DNA from 3 places in the Geodermatophilus sp. SYSU D00705 genome. Region 1 is predicted to be linked to each of the others. Evidence: riboswitches for the same ligand, from Rfam matches in the RefSeq annotation. Region 1 holds a riboswitch; each other region holds the start of a gene.

Region 1 (5,425 bases):
TGGCCCTCGTCGAGGCTCTTGTACCCGTCCATCTGGATGGCCGAGTAGTGGACGAAGACGTCCTGGCCGCCGTCGACGGCGATGAAGCCGAAGCCCTTCTCGGCGTTGAACCACTTCACGGTGCCCTGTGCCACGTGTGCTCCCACGTTTCGTGCGTGCGGACGACCCCCGCGAACCAGGAGGCCGGGTCTAGCTCTTCCGCCCGCCGAACACGAACGTGGAACTGAAACCGCGGGAGAACGTACAGCACGAAACGCGTGGTGAGAGCAAACTCACGCACGCGTCACCCCGGATCGGGGGACACCCACCGACCCGGACGGTGCCGACCCTACGCGGTCAGCCGATGAGGCCCGCGGCCCGCACCGACTTCAGCGAGGGCTCGACGACGTGCGTCGGCCCCACCACCGGCTCGAGCGGGTCGAGGGTCTTGAGGCCCTCGCCGGTGTTGAGGACGACGGTCTCCTTGGCCGGGTCCAGCCGGCCGTCCTCGACCAGCTGGCGCAGCACCGCGACGGTGACCCCGCCGGCGGTCTCGGCGAAGACGCCGGTGGTGCGGGCCAGGTCGCGGATGCCCTGGACGATCTGCTCGTCACCGACCCGGCCCACCGATCCGCCGGTGCGGCGGATGGCGTCGAGGGCGTAGGGGCCGTCGGCGGGGTTGCCGATGTTCAGCGACTTCGCGATGCCGGTCGGCTTCACCGGCTTGACGACGTCCCACCCGTTGTCGAAGGCGGTGGCGATCGGGTCGCAGCCGGCCGACTGGGCGCCGAAGATCGTCCACTCGGAGGCCTCGACGATGCCGGCGGCGGTGAGCTCGCGGAAGGCCTTGTCCACCTTGGTCAGCAGCGACCCGGACGCCATGGGGATGACCACCTGGGCCGGGATCCGCCAGCCGAGCTGCTCGGCGATCTCGTACCCCATCGTCTTGGAGCCCTCGGCGTAGTAGGGCCGGACGTTCTGGTTGACGAACGCGGTGTCCTCGAACTCGTCGGTCTCGGCGAGCTCGCTGGTCAGCCGGTTGACGTCGTCGTAGGAGCCCTCGACGGCGACCAGCGTCTGGCCGTAGACGGCGGACTGCACCACCTTGCCCGGCTCCAGGTCGGCGGGGATGAAGACGAACGAGGGCAGCCCCACGCGGGCGGCGTGCGCGGCGACCGAGTTGGCCAGGTTGCCCGTGGAGGCAGCGGCGATCTTGGTGTAGCCCAGCTTCTTGGCGGCGGTGGCGGCGAGGCTGACCACGCGGTCCTTGAACGAGTGAGTGGGGTTGGCGGAGTCGTCCTTCACCCAGAGCCCGCCGGTGAGGCCGAGCTCGGCGGCGAGCCGGTCGGCGCGCACCAGCGGGGTCAGGCCCGGGTCCAGCGAGACGCGCGAGGCCGGGTCGTGGCCCACCGGCAGCAGGGCGACGTAGCGCCAGATGTTCTGCGGGCCGGCCTCGATCTGCTCCCGGGTGACCGCCCGCATCACCGCCGGGTCGTAGTCGACCTCGAGCGGGCCGAAGCACTCGGCGCAGGCGTGCTCGGCGATCAGGCCGAAGGTGGCGCCGCAGTTGCGACACACCAGCCCGCGGGCGGGGTTCTGCGGGATCGGGCCACCGCCGGACGAGTCGGCCTGGACGGAACCGGGAGCGGTCAGGGTCATGCGACGACTACCTCCTCATCTTCCCCACCCCGGGCCGTCGAGCCGGGTGGGACGGAATTGGCACCTTCCGCTGTGCGAGCGCACAGGCGGCGGTTGCCGGGGCTTCGTCGGGCCGTGTCCCTCTGCCCCTCTGGATGAGTGGAACGCCGTCGACTCTACCCACGTGGGCGGCGCCCCAGGGGGCCGGGCCAGGATGGGCCGGTGAGCACGCGCGTCGTCTACACCGACCTCGACGGCACGATGGTCGGCCCGCGGGGCTCCTTCTGGCACACCGCGAGCCGCGACCTCACCGCCTCGCCGGCCACCGCGCTGCTCGACCTGCACCGCGCCGGGGTGGAGTTGGTGCTGGTGAGCGGGCGGACCTACGAGCAGGTCGTGGAGGCGGCGCGGATCTTCGCCGCGGACGGCGCGATCGCCGAGCTCGGCTCGGTGGTCAGCTGGGACGCCGGGCGCAGCGTGCACCACCTCACCGGCGACCTGCCCGCGGAGTACGCCGACCAGGCCCCGATGGACGTGATGGAGCGGCTGGGCGTGGTCGACACGCTGCTGGCCCGCCACGCCGGCCGGCTGGAGTGGCACGCGCCCTGGCACACCACCCACCGCACCGACGCGCTGCTGCGGGGCCGGGTCGACCCGCTGGCGGTGGACGCCGAGCTGGCCGCGATGGGAGCCGGTTGGCTGACGCTGAAGGACAACGGCTCGATCCCGGCGACGGGCCGCATGACCCTGGCGCCCGAGGCGCTGCCGCCGCGGGTCTACCACCTGATGCCGCGCGGCATCTCCAAGGGCGCGGCGATCGCCTGGGACCTCGAGCGCCGCGGCCTCACCCCCGCCGACGCGGTGGCGATCGGCGACAGCGTGAGCGACCTGGAGATGGCGCCGGCGGTGGAGCGGTTGTGGATCACCGCGAACGGGGCCACGGTCGACGGGATGGCCGACCTGCTGGCCGCCGTCCCCAACGTGACCGTCACCGACGCGCCGATGGGCGAGGGCTGGGCCCAGGCCGTCCGCGCGAGCCTCTAGCGGAGGCTGGGAGCGCAGGTTTCCTGCGCTCCCAGCCTCCGCTCAAGAGGTGACGTCGCGGCGGGCGAAGTGGCGGAAGGCCAGCGCCGTGAAGACCGCCGCGTAGACCAGCGACTGGACGACGCCGCGGAAGAGGTCCCCGGAGTCGACCGGGGTCTGCAGCAGGTCGGTCCAGGCGAACTCCTCCGCCGTGGGGAACCAGTCCCGGATCGAGCCCAGCTGCTCCACCTGGTCGAGGATCGCGAAGACGAACATCGTGAACACCGCGCCCCCGACGGCGGCCAGCGGGGCGTCGGTGATCGTGGAGAACCAGAACGCCAGGGTGCCCACGACCAGCAGGTGGACGGCGAGGTACCCGACCATGCCGGCCAGCCGCAGCAGCCCCTCCCCCTGCGGCAGGGTCACCCCGACCGGGGTCTGGATGGCCTCGAACCCGAACGCGATGCCGCCGGCGACCAGCCCGACCAGGACGAGGGTCAGCAGGGCGCCGACCGACAGCACCAGCGCCGCGTACCACTTCTGCCGGAGCAGCCGCATGCGCGGCACCGGGGTGGCCAGCGTGTAGCGCAACGACCCCCACTGCGCCTCGGCGGCCACGGTGTCGCCGAAGAACAGCGCGTAGACGACGACCAGGAAGAAGCTCGTCGTCGCGAAGAGCACGAACAGGGTGAAGTTCAGCCCGCTGGACGTGGCGACGTCGACCAGGTTGAGCCGGTCGTTCTCCGCGGCCTCCTCGCTGGCGCCCAGCTGCAGGGCGGCGATGAGGACCAGCGGCAGCGCCACCATGAGGGCGAGGACGCCGATGGTGCGCCGCCGCTTGAACTGCCGCCGCAGCTCGACCGACAGCCGCAGGGTGCGCTCGGGCCGGTAGCCGGCCACCGCCCCGGTGGGCTGCACGTGGCCCTCGGCCGGGACGGCCGCCCGGGCCAGGTCCTCCGCCGCTCGCTGCGTCGTCATGACTCCCCCACCAGCGCCAGGAAGGCGTCCTCGAGCCGACGGCGCGGCGTGAACTGGTCGACCTCGATCCCCTCGGCCACCAGCGCCTGCAGGGCCCGTGCCCGGCTGGTGCCGTCCAGCTCGGCCACCAGCCCCTCGTCGGTGCGGCCGGCGGTCACCCCGGGCAGCGCCTCCAGGGCGGCGATCGCCCGGTCGGTGTCGGCGTCGTCGGCCAGGCCGACGAGCACCGCGCCACCGACGCCGACGATCTCCTCGACCGTCCCCTGCGCGATCTTCTGCCCCTTGGCCATGACGACGACGTGGCTGCAGGTCTGCTCGATCTCGCTGAGCAGGTGGCTGGAGACGATCACCGTGCGGCCGGTCGCGGCGTAGGAGCGCAGCACCTCGCGCATGGCGTGGATCTGGGGCGGGTCCAGCCCGTTGGTCGGTTCGTCGAGCACCAGCAGGTCCGGCAGGCCGAGCATCGCCTGGGCGATCGCGACCCGCTGGCGCATGCCCTGGCTGTAGCGGCGGACCGGGCGGTCGATGGCCGCGCCGAGGCCGGCGACCTCGATCGCCTCCTCCATGTGCGCGTCCTCCGCCGGCCGGCCGGTGGCCGCCCAGTACAGGCGCAGGTTGTCCCGGCCGGACAGGTGCGGCTGCAGGCCGGTGCCCTCGACGAAGGAGCCCAGCCGGGAGAGCACCGGCGCGCCGGGCCCGGCCGCGTGGCCGAAGACGCTGATCCGCCCCTCGGTGGGCCGGATCAGGCCCATGAGCATGCGCAGCGACGTCGTCTTGCCGGCGCCGTTGGGGCCGAGCAGGCCGAGCACCTGGCCGCGGCGCACCTCGAAGGAGAGGTCGCGGACGGCGACGAAGCCGTCCTTGTAGGCCTTGGTGACGCCGGTGAACCGCAGCGGCACGTCCTCACCGTCGGGCTCGACCGCCGAGACGCGGCGGCGCCGGCGGCGGCCCCACAGCACCGCCGCCACCCAGCCGAGCAGGCCGAGCCCCGCGAGCACGCCCAGCAGCACCCACCAGCGCGACGTGCCGCCGACGCCGTCGGCCTGCGCCTGGACCTGCGGGACGGCGAGCGCCGCGCCGTCCCCGCCGGCCAGCGCGACCGAGTAGACGGCCGACTCCGCCGGCAGGGCGAACGCCTGGTCGGTGGAGGAGACCACCAGGCGCATCGTGTGCCCGGCCTCGAAGCGGTGCACGATCCCCGGCAGGGTCACCGGCACCGTGGTCGGCGCGGTGGGGTCGGCCGAGAGGCCGGTCAGCGCCAGCGGCGCGACCAGCCCCGACGGCAGCGTCATGCCGCCGTCGGGGCCGACGTCGTAGAGCTTCGCGAACAGCGTGGCGGTGCCCGAGGGCGCCGCGACGGCGAGGTCGACGGTGGCCGCGCCGACGACCTCCACCGCCTCGTCCAGCGGCCGGCTGTCGAAGGCGGCGGCCTGGCCGGGGATCTCGATGGTCGTGCCGCCGAGCGCCGCGGTCACCGCACCGAGCCCCGGGTAGGTGGTCAGCGCCGACGGCGACCCGCCGGCCGGGGTGACGACGGGCTGCACGCCGCCGTCCAGGGCGACCGGGAGACGGTCGGCGGCGGCCGAGCCGCTCAGCCCCGGGTAGCGGTCGGCGGTGACGGTCTGCGATCCGCCCTGGACGGTCAGGCCGCTGCCCACGCCGGTCGGCTCGGGGAACTCGAAGCCGGTGCCGGGGTCGGGGCCGCGGGCGGGGTCGTCGCCGTCGCGCAGGTGCCGGTCGAACCAGCCGGCCACCTGCTCGCGCAGCCGCTCGGTCGTGCGCTCCGATGCCTGCGCGTCGTGGCCGC
Region 2 (5,425 bases), on a different contig from region 1:
GACCTGGGGACGCGCCTGCAGCCACGGCTCGTCGATCTGCACGATGTCGGCGCCGGCGGCGAACAGGTCGGCGATCTCCGCGCGGACGACGTCGGCGTAGGCCAGGGCGAGCGCCCGGTCGTCGCCGTAGTGGTCGTCCTGGGCCTGCTGGGCCATGGTGAACGGCCCCGGCAGCGTGATCTTCACCGTCCGGTCGGTGGCCGCGCGCAGGAACCGCACGTCGCGGGCCTGGATCGGCTCGCGGCGGGTGATGTCACCGACCACGCGGGGCACGGGGATCGGCTGCCCGGAGCGGTTGAGCACGGTGCCCGGGTCGTCGACGTCCACCCCGTGCAGCGCGGTGGCGAAGTGGTTGGAGTAGGACTCCCGGCGCTGCTCGCCGTCGGTCAGGATGTCGAGCCCGGCCTCCTCCTGCGCGCGGACGGCGAGCAGCGTCGCGTCGTCCTGCGCCTCCTCCAGCTGGGCCGGGGCCACCCGCCACAGCTCCTTGGCGCGCACCCGCGGGGGGAACTGGTGGGCCAGCTTGTCGTGGTCGATCAGCCAGCCGGGCTGCGGGAGGCTCCCGACGATGGACGTGGGCAGGGGCGGCAGCGCGGCGACCATGCGGTGGAGTCTGCCGTGCGTCCGGACGCTGCGCGCACGGCCCCACTGTGCTGTGCTGACCCTCGTGGCCGAGAACTACATCGCACAGCTGGACTTCGGCGCCCCCAAGATCGACGAGGAGGCCTTCGTCGCACCGACGGCGGTCGTCGTCGGCGCCGTGACGATGGGCCCGCGATCGAGCATCTGGTACGGCGCGGTCGCCCGGGCCGACCACGAGGTCATCGAGATCGGCGAGGGCTCGAACGTGCAGGACGGCTGCACGCTGCACTCCGATCCCGGCTTCCCCCTGGTGATCGGCCGCGGCGTCACCGTCGGCCACAACGTGGTGCTGCACGGCGCCCGGGTCGATGACGACGTCCTGGTCGGCATGGGCAGCGTGGTGATGAACGGCTCGCACATCGGGTCCGGGTCGATCGTCGCCGCCGGTGCGGTCGTCACCCAGGGCACCGAGGTGCCGGCGGGCTCGTTGGTCGCCGGCATCCCGGCGAAGGTGATCCGCCAGGCGACCGACGACGACCTCGCCCACATCCGCGGCAATGCCGCCAGCTACACCGACAGACTGCCTGCGGCGCGCCGGGTGCGGCCGGTGGTCCGCCAGCCGCTGCCGCCCGCAGGCGCGGTGCCGGGGGACGACTTCGCCGACTGAGAGGCGGGCGCGTCAGGTGCCCAGCAGCTCCCGCACCAGCGCGCCGACGGCGTCGATCTCGATGAGGAAGCCGTCGTGCCCGTACGGCGACGGGATCACCTGCAAGGGGACGCCGAGGCCGTCGGCCACCTGCTGCTGCAGCGCGAGCGGGTAGAGCCGGTCGGTGTCGACGCCGGCCACCACCGCGCGCGCGGTGACCCGCGACAGGGCCGCCTCGACCCCGCCCCGGCCGCGGCCGACGTCCCACCGGTTCATGCTCTCGGTGAGCACCACGTAGCTGCCGGCGTCGAAGCGGCGGGCCAGCTTGTCGGCGTGGTGGTCGAGGTAGGAGGCGACGGCGTAGCGGCCGTCGTCCTGGACGGTGGTGCCGAAGCGTGCGTCGAGCTCCAGCGCGCTGCGGTAGGTCAGGTGCGCGATCCGCCGGGCGACGCCGAGGCCGGCGACCGGGCCGGGGCCGGGGAGGTAGTCGCCGCCGGCCCACGCGGGGTCGCTGAGGATCGCCGCCTGCTGGGTGGTCTGGGTGCCGAGCTGGTCGGCGGTCGCCACGGCCCCGGAGGCCAGGAACAGCAGCGCCCCGACCCGCTCGGGCAGGGCGACCGCCCACTCCAGCGCCCGCATGCCGCCCATCGAGCCGCCGAGCACCGCCGTCCACCGGCCGATGCCGAGGGCGTCGGCGACCGCCGCCTCCACCCGCACCTGGTCGGACACGGTGACGGCCGGGAAGCGGGACCCGTAGGGGGCGCCGTCCGGTGCGGTGGACGACGGGCCGGTGGTCCCCTGGCAGCCGCCGAGGACGTTGGCGCAGACGACGAACAGCGGGTCGGTGTCCAGCGGCGCGCCCGGGCCGACCAGCCCCTCCCACCAGCCCGGGGTGGGGTGCCCCGGCCCGGCCGGGCCGGCGACGTGGCTGTCGCCGGTGAGCGCGTGCTCGACGAGGACGGCGTTGCCGCCGTCGGGGTCCAGCCGGCCCCACGTCTCGTAGGCGACCCGCACCGCGGGGAGGGTCCCGCCGCGCTCCAGGGCGAACGGCCCCGGCAGGTCGAGGAAGCGCCGGTCCCCGGCCGGGTCGCCGTCCCGCCAGCCACCGGGGTGCGGCGGGGCCCAGGGGGCAGCGACCTGCCCGACCGGGGCCCCGCCGTCCATCAGGCCTCCTTCGCGGCGCGGAAGCCGGCCTCCAGGTCGGCCAGGATGTCGTCGATGCCCTCGAGGCCGACGGCCAGCCGCACCAGGCCCGGGGTGACGCCGGTGGTCAGCTGCTCCTCCGGGGTCAGCTGCGAGTGCGTCGTCGACGCCGGGTGGATGACCAGGCTGCGCACGTCGCCGATGTTGGCCACGTGACTGTGCAGCTCCAGCGCGTCGACGAACCGCTTGCCGGCCTCGACGCCGCCGTGCAGCTCGAAGGTCAGGACGGCGCCCGCGCCGCGCGGCGCGTACTTCTGCTGGGCCGCGTGCCACGGCGAGGAGGCCAGGCCCGGGTAGTTGACCCGGTCGACGGCGTCGTGGGCCTCGAGGAACTCCGCGACCCGCTGGGTGTTGGCCACGTGCCGCTCCATGCGCAGCGACAGCGTCTCGATGCCCTGCACCACCAGGAAGGCGTTGAACGGCGAGATCGCCGGGCCGAGGTCGCGCAGCAGCTGCACCCGGGCCTTGAGCGCGTAGGCCGGCGCACCGAGGTCGGCGTAGACCACGCCGTGGTAGGTCGGGTCGGGCTCGGTGAAGCCGGGGAACTTCCCGCCGGTCCAGTCGAAGGTGCCCGCGTCGACGATCAGGCCGGCGATCGCCGTGCCGTGCCCGCCGAGGTACTTCGTCGCCGAGTGGACGACGACGTCCGCGCCGAACTCGATGGGGCGGATGAGGTACGGCGTGGCGATGGTGTTGTCGACGATCAGCGGGACGCCGTTGCGGTGCGCCATCTCCGCCACCGCGCTGATGTCGAGGACGTCGCCCTTCGGGTTGCCGATGGTCTCGGCGTAGAACGCCTTGGTGTTCTCCCGCACCAGCGACTGCCAGTTCTCGGGGTCGTCGGGGTCCTCGACGAAGGAAACGGTGATGCCCAGCTTCGGCAGCGAGTGGTGCAGCAGGTTGTAGGTGCCGCCGTACAGGGAGGCGGAGGCGACGACGTGGCTGCCGGCCTCGGCGATGTTGAGGATCGCGAGGGTCTCCGCCGCCTGCCCGCTGGAGACCGCGAGCGCCGCGACGCCGCCCTCCAGCGATGCCACGCGCTGCTCGAGCGCGTCCTGCGTCGGGTTCATGATCCGCGTGTAGATGTTGCCCATCTCGGCCAGCGCGAACAGGTCGGCGGCGTGCTGGGCGTCGCGGAACTGGTAGCTCGTGGTGGCGTAGATCGGCAGCGCGCGGGCCCCGGTCGTCGGGTCGGGGCTGGTGCCGGCGTGGATCTGCCGGGTCTCGAAGCTCCAGCTCTGCGGGTCGGTCATGCGCCGGTCTCCTCTCGTCGGGAGACCCCGCGGCGCACGGGGACCTCCGTCCTTGCCCGGCGGCGGGCGCCGTCGGGCCGGCTCTTCCCCTGGAGCACCTCGGACGGAGTCGAGGTTGCCGGGCAGCCAGCCAGGTGCTTTCCACTGCCTCTCGTGAGCCAGTCGCGATCCTAGGCAGCCCACCGCCCTGCGGGGAACACCGGCCTCGGGTTCCCGCAGGTCAGCGGGTGGGCGGCCCTGCTGGGTGCTCGGCGGTGCGGCAGGCTGCCCGCGTGCGCGCACTGGTGTTCGAGTCCTTCGGCGGCCCGCTGACCGTGCAGGAGGTGCCCGTGCCCGACCCGGCGCCCGGCGGCGTCGTCGTCCGGGTGGGGGCGAGCGGCATCTGCCGCAGCGACTGGCACGCCTGGCAGGGCCACGACCCCGACGTCGTCCTGCCGCACGTGCCCGGCCACGAGCTGGCCGGCACCGTCGCGGCCGTCGGGCCGGGCGTGCGCCGGTGGCGGGCCGGGGACCGGGTGACCGTGCCGTTCGTCAACGCCTGCGGCCGCTGCCCGCAGTGCGCCGCGGGGGAGCACCAGGTCTGCCCGCACCAGACGCAGCCCGGCTTCACCCACTGGGGGTCGCTGGCGGAGCACGTCGCCCTCGACGCCGCCGACGTCAACCTGGTCGGGCTGCCCGACGGGCTCGACGACGTGACCGCGGCGAGCCTGGGCTGCCGGTACGCCACCGCCTTCCGCGCGGTCGTGCAGGTCGCCGCGGTGCGGGCCGGGGAGTGGGTCGCCGTGCACGGCTGCGGCGGCGTCGGGCTCTCGGCGGTGCAGGTGGCGGTGGCCGCCGGCGCCCGGGTCGTCGCCGTCGACGTCTCCCCGGCGGCGCTGGACCTCGCCCGCGCGCTGGGTGCCGAGCACACGGTGGACGGCGGCGGGACGGGTGGGGTGGCGGAGGACGTCGCGGCCACGGTCGCCGAGCTGACCGGGGGTGGCGCGCACGTGTCGCTGGACGCCCTGGGAGCGGCGGCCACCTGCGAGAACTCGGTCCGCTGCCTGCGCCCGCGCGGACGGCACGTGCAGGTCGGGTTGCTGCCTCCCGCGCAGGGCCGCCCGGCCGTGCCCATGGAGCTGGTCATCGCTCGCGAGCTGCAGGTGCTGGGCAGCCACGGCATGGCCGCGCACGCCTATCCGGAGCTGCTCGGACTCATCGCCGCCGGCCGGCTGGCCCCGCAGCGCCTGGTCACCCGCCACCTGGCCCTGGACGACGCCGCCGCGGCGCTGGCCGACGTCGGCCGGGCGCCGGGCATCGCGGTGGCGACCCGCTTCTGACGGCCAGAGTGGCCACTTCGGCCGCACGTGGAACGGCCGAAGTGGCCACTCTGGCCGACCGCGCCGGGAGGACCCGCCCCTAGAGGACCTTGGAGAGGAACGCCCGGCAGCGGGGGTGCTGCGGGTCGGTGAGCACCTGCTTCGGGTCCCCGGCCTCCAGGACGACGCCGTCGTCCATGAAGACCAGGGTGTCGCCGACCTCGCGGGCGAAGCCCATCTCGTGGGTGACGACGACCATCGTCATGCCCGACTCGGCCAGGCCGCGCATGACGTCGAGGACCTCGCCGACCAGCTCCGGGTCCAGCGCCGAGGTCGGCTCGTCGAAGAGCATCAGCTTGGGCTCCATCGCCAGCGCCCGGGCGATCGCCACCCGCTGCTGCTGGCCGCCGGAGAGCTGGTTCGGGTAGTTGTGCACCCGCTCG
Region 3 (5,425 bases), on a different contig from region 1:
AAGGACTCGCCGGTCAGCTCCTCGAGCAGCGCGATGTCCTCCAGCAGCGGCCCGAGCACCTCGCGCCGGACCTCGACCGGCATCTCCGGGCGCGGCGCCCTCCCGGCGTGCAGCGCGGCGACCAGCGGCCGGCTCGCCTGCCGCCAGACCTGCGGCGGCGCGTAGGCGCCCAGTGCCGCCCCGGCGCGGACGGCGCGGGCGAGCGCCCGGTACCGCGGGGTGTCGGCGACGTACGGCTTGACGTTCTCGGGGGCCACCGTGTGGGCGACCCCCGGCTCGACGCCGAGGAACGTGCTGACCCGGTCCAGCGTCTCGCGCGGGGTGTCGACCAGCTGCCGGTACCGCAGCAGGAACACCTGCTCCCGCGGCAGGAGCCGGTACAGGTCGCGCAACTGCTCGCCGTACCGGCCCAGGCCCCGGTAGTGCCAGAACGGGGCGTAGCCCTCGGCGATGCGCTGCTGCTCCAGCCGGACGGCGGTGAGGAAGTCGGCGACCGGCTCCAGCCCGTCGGCCCGCAGGTGCACCCAGTTCGACCACGCCCGGTCCACCGGGTCGCGCACGACCACGACCACCTTGACGGCGGGGACGTCGGCGACGAGCCGTTCCTGGGCCTGGCGGTCGTACAGGTAGAACGGCGTGCTCTCGCCGCGGACGGCGTCGTCGGGAGCGGCGTCGAACAGCGCGAGGTACTCCTCCCGACGCCAGATCCACTCCCGGGCGCTGTGCGCGTCGCCGGGGCCGCGCTGCCCGCTGCGCGGCGGCGGCCGGCCGTCGGTCAGGTGGTACTTCGGCTCCTTGACCGGCGCCAGGTACAGCCCCGGGTGCGTGGCCAGGGCGGCGTGCAGCGCCGTCGTCCCGGCCTTGGGGGCCCCGGCGATGACGAACTGCGGCAGTCGGCCGCTCATGCGGACTCCTTCCTCGAGCGGTGTGCACACTGAGCGGCGTCCCCCTCGCCCGAGACCGGAGCCGCCGCGTGCCCGACAACGCCGTCCCCCTCCCCGACCCGCACCGGTTCTGGGCCGACGCCGAGGTGGTGCTGGCCCCGGAGGACCCCCGCCCCGGCTCGTGGGCCGGCGGTCCGTCGGCCCAGCTGGTCGACGGGACGTGGTGGCTGGCCTACCGGCTGCGGCGGCCGGTGGGCGAGGGCCGTGGTTTCGCCAACGTCGTCGCCCGCTCGGACGACGGGGTGCGGTTCACCCCGGTCGTGGGCGTGGGCAAGGACGCGTTCGGGGCCGAGTCGCTGGAGCGTCCGGCGCTGGTGCACACGCCCGAGGGCCGCTGGCGGCTCTACGTCAGCTGCGCGACGCCGGGGACCAAGCACTGGCGGGTCGACCTGCTGGAGGCCGGCACCGTCGAGGAGCTGGCGACGGCGACCCCGCGCACCGTGCTGCCGGGCAGCGACGCCGAGGCCGTGAAGGACCCGGTCCTGCGGCACGACGGACGCCGGTGGCACCTGTGGGCCAGCGTCCACCCGCTCGACGATCCGGACGCCACCGACCGCATGACCACCGAGCACGCCACCAGCGACGACGGCGTCGACTGGAGCTGGCAGGGCACCGCCCTGGCCGGCACGCCGGGCAGCTGGGACGCCCGCGGGGTGCGGTTCGCCGCCGTCGTGCTGGACGGCGACCGCAGCTGGGCGCTGTACGACGGCCGCGCCACCGCGGCGGAGAACTGGGAGGAGCGCACCGGCCTCGCGCACGCCGACGGCGACGGGCGGTTCCGCGCCGCCCCCGGCGGGCCGCTGCTGCAGAGCCCGCACGCCCCGGGCGGCCTGCGCTACGCCGACGCGGTGGCCCTGCCCGGCGGCGGCGCCCGCTGGTTCTACGAGGCCAACCGCGCCGACGGCGCCCACGAGCTGCGCACCGTCGTCCTGCCCGGCTGAGCCGGTCACCGCGCCGCCCCGCCGCAGCCTGCGCCCCGGGCGACGGCGCGCAGGTCGGCGCCGGCCAGCCCGGCCAGGGGCCGCGGGTCCTCGGCCGGCTGCCACCGGCCCTCGCGTACCGCGTAGCGCACCGCCGGCCCGCGGCCCAGGAAGGCGGCGAGGCCGGCGAGCAGCCGGTCGACGTCGGCCGCCGTGGTGGCGACGCCGACGCTGGCGCGCAGGGCACCCTCGGGCACGCCGAGCCGCTGGAGCAGCGGGTGGGCGCAGAACCGGCCGTCCCGGACGCCGACGCCGTGCTCGGCCGAGAGGACGGCGGCGACCAGGCCCGGGTCGGCGCCCTCGACGGTGAACGACACGACCCCGGTGGGCGTCGCCGAGTCCGGCCAGATGCGCAGCCGCCGCACGCCGGGGAGCGCGTCGAGGCCGGCCTCCAGCCGGGCCCGCAGCGCCAGCTCGTGCTCCTCCACGGCACCCTCGGGCAGCTCCGTCAGCGCGTCGCAGGCCGCGGCCAGCGCGACCGCGCCGAGCACGTTGGGCGACCCGCCCTCGTGCCGGTGCGGCGCCGCGGCCCACCGCGTCGCCTCGACGGTGACCTCGTGCACCGCACCGCCACCGGCCAGGTGGGCGGGGGCGGTGTCCAGCCAGTCCCGCCGGCCGACCAGCGCCCCGGTGCCGTAGGGCGCGTAGAGCTTGTGTCCCGACAGTGCGACGTAGTCCGCGCCGGACGCGGCGAGGGAGAACCGGCGGTGCGGCACCAGCTGGGCGCCGTCCACGACCACGCGCGCACCGGCGGCGTGCGCCAGCTCGACGACGTCCGCCAGCGGCAGCGCCTCGCCGGTGACGTTGGACGCCCCGGTGACCGCCACGAGGGCGTGGCGCTGCGCGGCGAGCTCGGCGGCCAGCTCCCGCAGCGTCGCGGTGACCGTGGACCGGGTGGGGAGCACGGTGGTGTTCCCCCGGCGCTGCCAGGGCAGGAGGTCGGCGTGGTGCTCGCAGTCGAGCACCAGCACCCGCTCCCCCGCCGGGACCGAGGCGGCCAGCAGGTTGAGCGCGTCGGTGGTGTTGCGGGTGAGCACGCAGACGTCGTCCGGCCGCGCGCCGACGAAGCGGGCGACGGTGTCACGCGCGGACTCGTACAGGGCTGTCGAGACCTGCGAGAGGTAGCCCGCGCCGCGGTGCACGCTGGCGTACAGCGGCAACGTCTCGGCCACCCGGTCGGCGACCGCGACCAGCGCGGGGGTGCTCGCCGCGGTGTCCAGATCGGCGTACGGGGCCCGCCCGGTGGGCACCAGCGGCACCTCGGTGTCGGCGCCGACGACCGGCAGCAGCGGCCGCTCCGGGGCGGCGGGGAGGACGGGACGGGACAGGACGGCGCCGGTCACGCAGGGCTCCTCGGTTCGGGGACCCGGGTACGGGGTCCGCGCTTGCGGGCGCCGGTCGGCACACCCGCCAGGTCGTCACCCGGGGCACCCCATCGCGGAGGAAGGGTTGCCGGCCAGCGAGCCGGGGCTTGTCGCTGGCACTCTTGACCTGCCGGGAGCGTGACACGGCACCCGCTTTCCCGTCAAACCCGATCGAGATGGTAGAGATATCCCCGTGCCCAGCCTGTCGACCGCCCCCGCAGCCGCCCCGCGGCTGGTCCGGCGGGTCCACGTCGACCTCGGGCGGGTCTGGTCGGCCACCTGTCCCTGACGGCGCCCTCCCGATCCCTCCCCCGGCCGCGTCCAGCGCGCGGCCGCCCCGCCACGTGAGGACCACCATGCCGATCGAGTTCCTGGGCATCGCCGCCACCAACGACGGTTCCGAGACCACCCCCCGCTCCGGCGCGAGCTTCGACAAGGAGTTCACGCTGCGCCTGGGCCGCGCCCACGAGGACTGGGGGTGGGACCGCGTGCTGTTCGCCTACGGCTCCGGCGCCCCCGAGCCCTCGGCCGCCGCCGCGTACCTGCTCTCGCACACCGAGCGCCTGCAGGTGCTGCTCGCCCACCGGCCCAACGTCAGCTACCCGACCTTCGCCGCCAAGACCTTCGCCACGCTCGACCAGATCGGCGACGGCCGGCTGACCGTGCACTTCATCACCGGCGGCACCGACGCCGAGCAGCAGCGCGAGGGCGACTACCTGACCAAGGACCAGCGCTACGGCCGCACCCGCGAGTACATCCAGATCGTCAAGAAGGCCTGGACCTCCCGCGAGCCGTTCGACTGGGACGGCGAGCACTACCGGTTCGCCGACTTCGTGAGCGACACCTTCCCCGTGCAGCAGCCGCGCCCCGACGTCTCCTTCGGTGGCTCGTCGGAGGCCGCCTACGCCGCCGGCGGCGCCGAGGCCGACGTCTTCGCGCTGTGGGGCGAGCCCCTGGCCGAGACCGCGGCGCAGATCGAGCGCGTGCACGCGGCGGCCCGTGCGGCGGGGCGGACGACGATGCCGCGGATCCAGGTGGCCTTCCGGCCGATCATCGCCCCCACCGAGGAGCTGGCCTGGGAGAAGGCGTACCGCACCGTCGACCGGATCACCGCCCGCACCGCCGGTGGGCGGCAGCCGATCTCGCGCCGGCACCCGCTGACCGGCCCCGAGAACACCGGCTCGCAGCGGCTGCTGGAGATCGCCGCCCGCGGTGAGCGGTTCGACCGCGCACTGTGGACGCCGACCGCGCGGGCAACCGGCGGTGCGGGCAACTCCAACGCGCTGGTCGGCACCCCCGAGACGGTGGCCCAGGCGCTGCTGGACTACGTCGGCCTCGGCGTCGACATCATCTCGATGCGCGGCTACGACCTGCTCGGCGACGCCATCGACGTCGGCCGGTACGTGCTCCCGCTGGTCCGCGAGGAGGTCGCGAAGCGCGACGCGGCCGCGGCATGACCACCGTCGCCGTCGTCGGCAACCCCAAGCCCCGCTCCCGCACCCGCTCCGCCGCCGAGCTGGTCGTCGAGCGGCTGACCGACGCCCCGCCGGACCTCGTCGTCGACGTCGTCGACCTGGGTGCCGGGCTGCTCGCCTGGGGCGACCCGGCCGTGGCCGAGGCGGTCGCCGCGGTGCGCGAGGCCGAGGTCGCCGTCGTCGCCAGCCCCACCTACAAGGCCACCTACACCGGCCTGCTCAAGCTGTTCCTCGACCAGATCGGCACCGGCGACCTCGCGGGCGTCGTCGCCGTCCCGCTGATGCTGGGCGGCGGGCCCACCCACGCGCTGGCACCCGAGCTGCTGCTCAAGCCGGTCCTCGTCGAGCTCGGCGCCACCACGCCGACCCGCGGGCTGTACCTGCTGGAGAAGACCTGGGACGACCCCGCACCGCTGGACGCCTGGCTGGCCGCGGCGCGCCCGCAGGTCGACGCCGCCCGGACCGCGCGGCGCGGCTGACGTGGACCTGTCGCGGGGCGCGCGGTGAGGCTCACCCGCCGCGTCGCCGTGGACCTGCTGCGCGTGTCCAGCGCGCGATGTCGCCGCCGCTGATCCCCGCGCCCACCCCCAGCACTCTCCGAAGGACCCTCGTGACCCGATCCCTGCTGTCCCCTGCCCGCCGTCCGGACGCCGACCCCACCC

What was found. A riboswitch is a leader RNA that binds a small molecule or an ion and turns the genes downstream of it on or off. The one in region 1 is predicted to bind S-adenosylmethionine.
Region 2: another riboswitch for S-adenosylmethionine. It lies ahead of ACI78Q_RS04075 (bifunctional o-acetylhomoserine/o-acetylserine sulfhydrylase); the one in region 1 lies ahead of thrC (threonine synthase).
Region 3: another riboswitch for S-adenosylmethionine. It lies ahead of ACI78Q_RS11345 (aminotransferase class V-fold PLP-dependent enzyme); the one in region 1 lies ahead of thrC (threonine synthase).

What each region holds. Positions count from the first base shown of each region.
Region 1 is NZ_JBJGYT010000010.1:11,272-16,696, reverse strand. It holds gene ACI78Q_RS10195 (cold-shock protein) at 1-134, opposite strand, end outside; gene thrC (threonine synthase) at 337-1,638, opposite strand; SAM riboswitch class I at 1,651-1,779, opposite strand; gene ACI78Q_RS10185 (HAD family hydrolase) at 1,840-2,661, shown strand; gene ACI78Q_RS10180 (ABC transporter permease) at 2,704-3,618, opposite strand; gene ACI78Q_RS10175 (alpha/beta fold hydrolase) at 3,615-5,425, opposite strand, start outside.
Region 2 is NZ_JBJGYT010000003.1:234,241-239,665, forward strand. It holds gene ACI78Q_RS04060 (uroporphyrinogen decarboxylase family protein) at 1-603, opposite strand, end outside; gene ACI78Q_RS04065 (gamma carbonic anhydrase family protein) at 668-1,249, shown strand; gene metX (homoserine O-acetyltransferase MetX) at 1,262-2,392, opposite strand; gene ACI78Q_RS04075 (bifunctional o-acetylhomoserine/o-acetylserine sulfhydrylase) at 2,392-3,684, opposite strand; SAM riboswitch class IV at 3,728-3,843, opposite strand; gene ACI78Q_RS04080 (zinc-binding dehydrogenase) at 3,957-5,003, shown strand; gene ACI78Q_RS04085 (amino acid ABC transporter ATP-binding protein) at 5,083-5,425, opposite strand, start outside.
Region 3 is NZ_JBJGYT010000011.1:99,698-105,122, forward strand. It holds gene ACI78Q_RS11335 (sulfotransferase) at 1-905, opposite strand, end outside; gene ACI78Q_RS11340 (hypothetical protein) at 974-1,885, shown strand; gene ACI78Q_RS11345 (aminotransferase class V-fold PLP-dependent enzyme) at 1,891-3,267, opposite strand; SAM riboswitch class IV at 3,301-3,416, opposite strand; gene ACI78Q_RS11350 (LLM class flavin-dependent oxidoreductase) at 3,645-4,745, shown strand; gene ACI78Q_RS11355 (NADPH-dependent FMN reductase) at 4,742-5,242, shown strand; gene ACI78Q_RS11360 (cysteine dioxygenase) at 5,374-5,425, shown strand, end outside.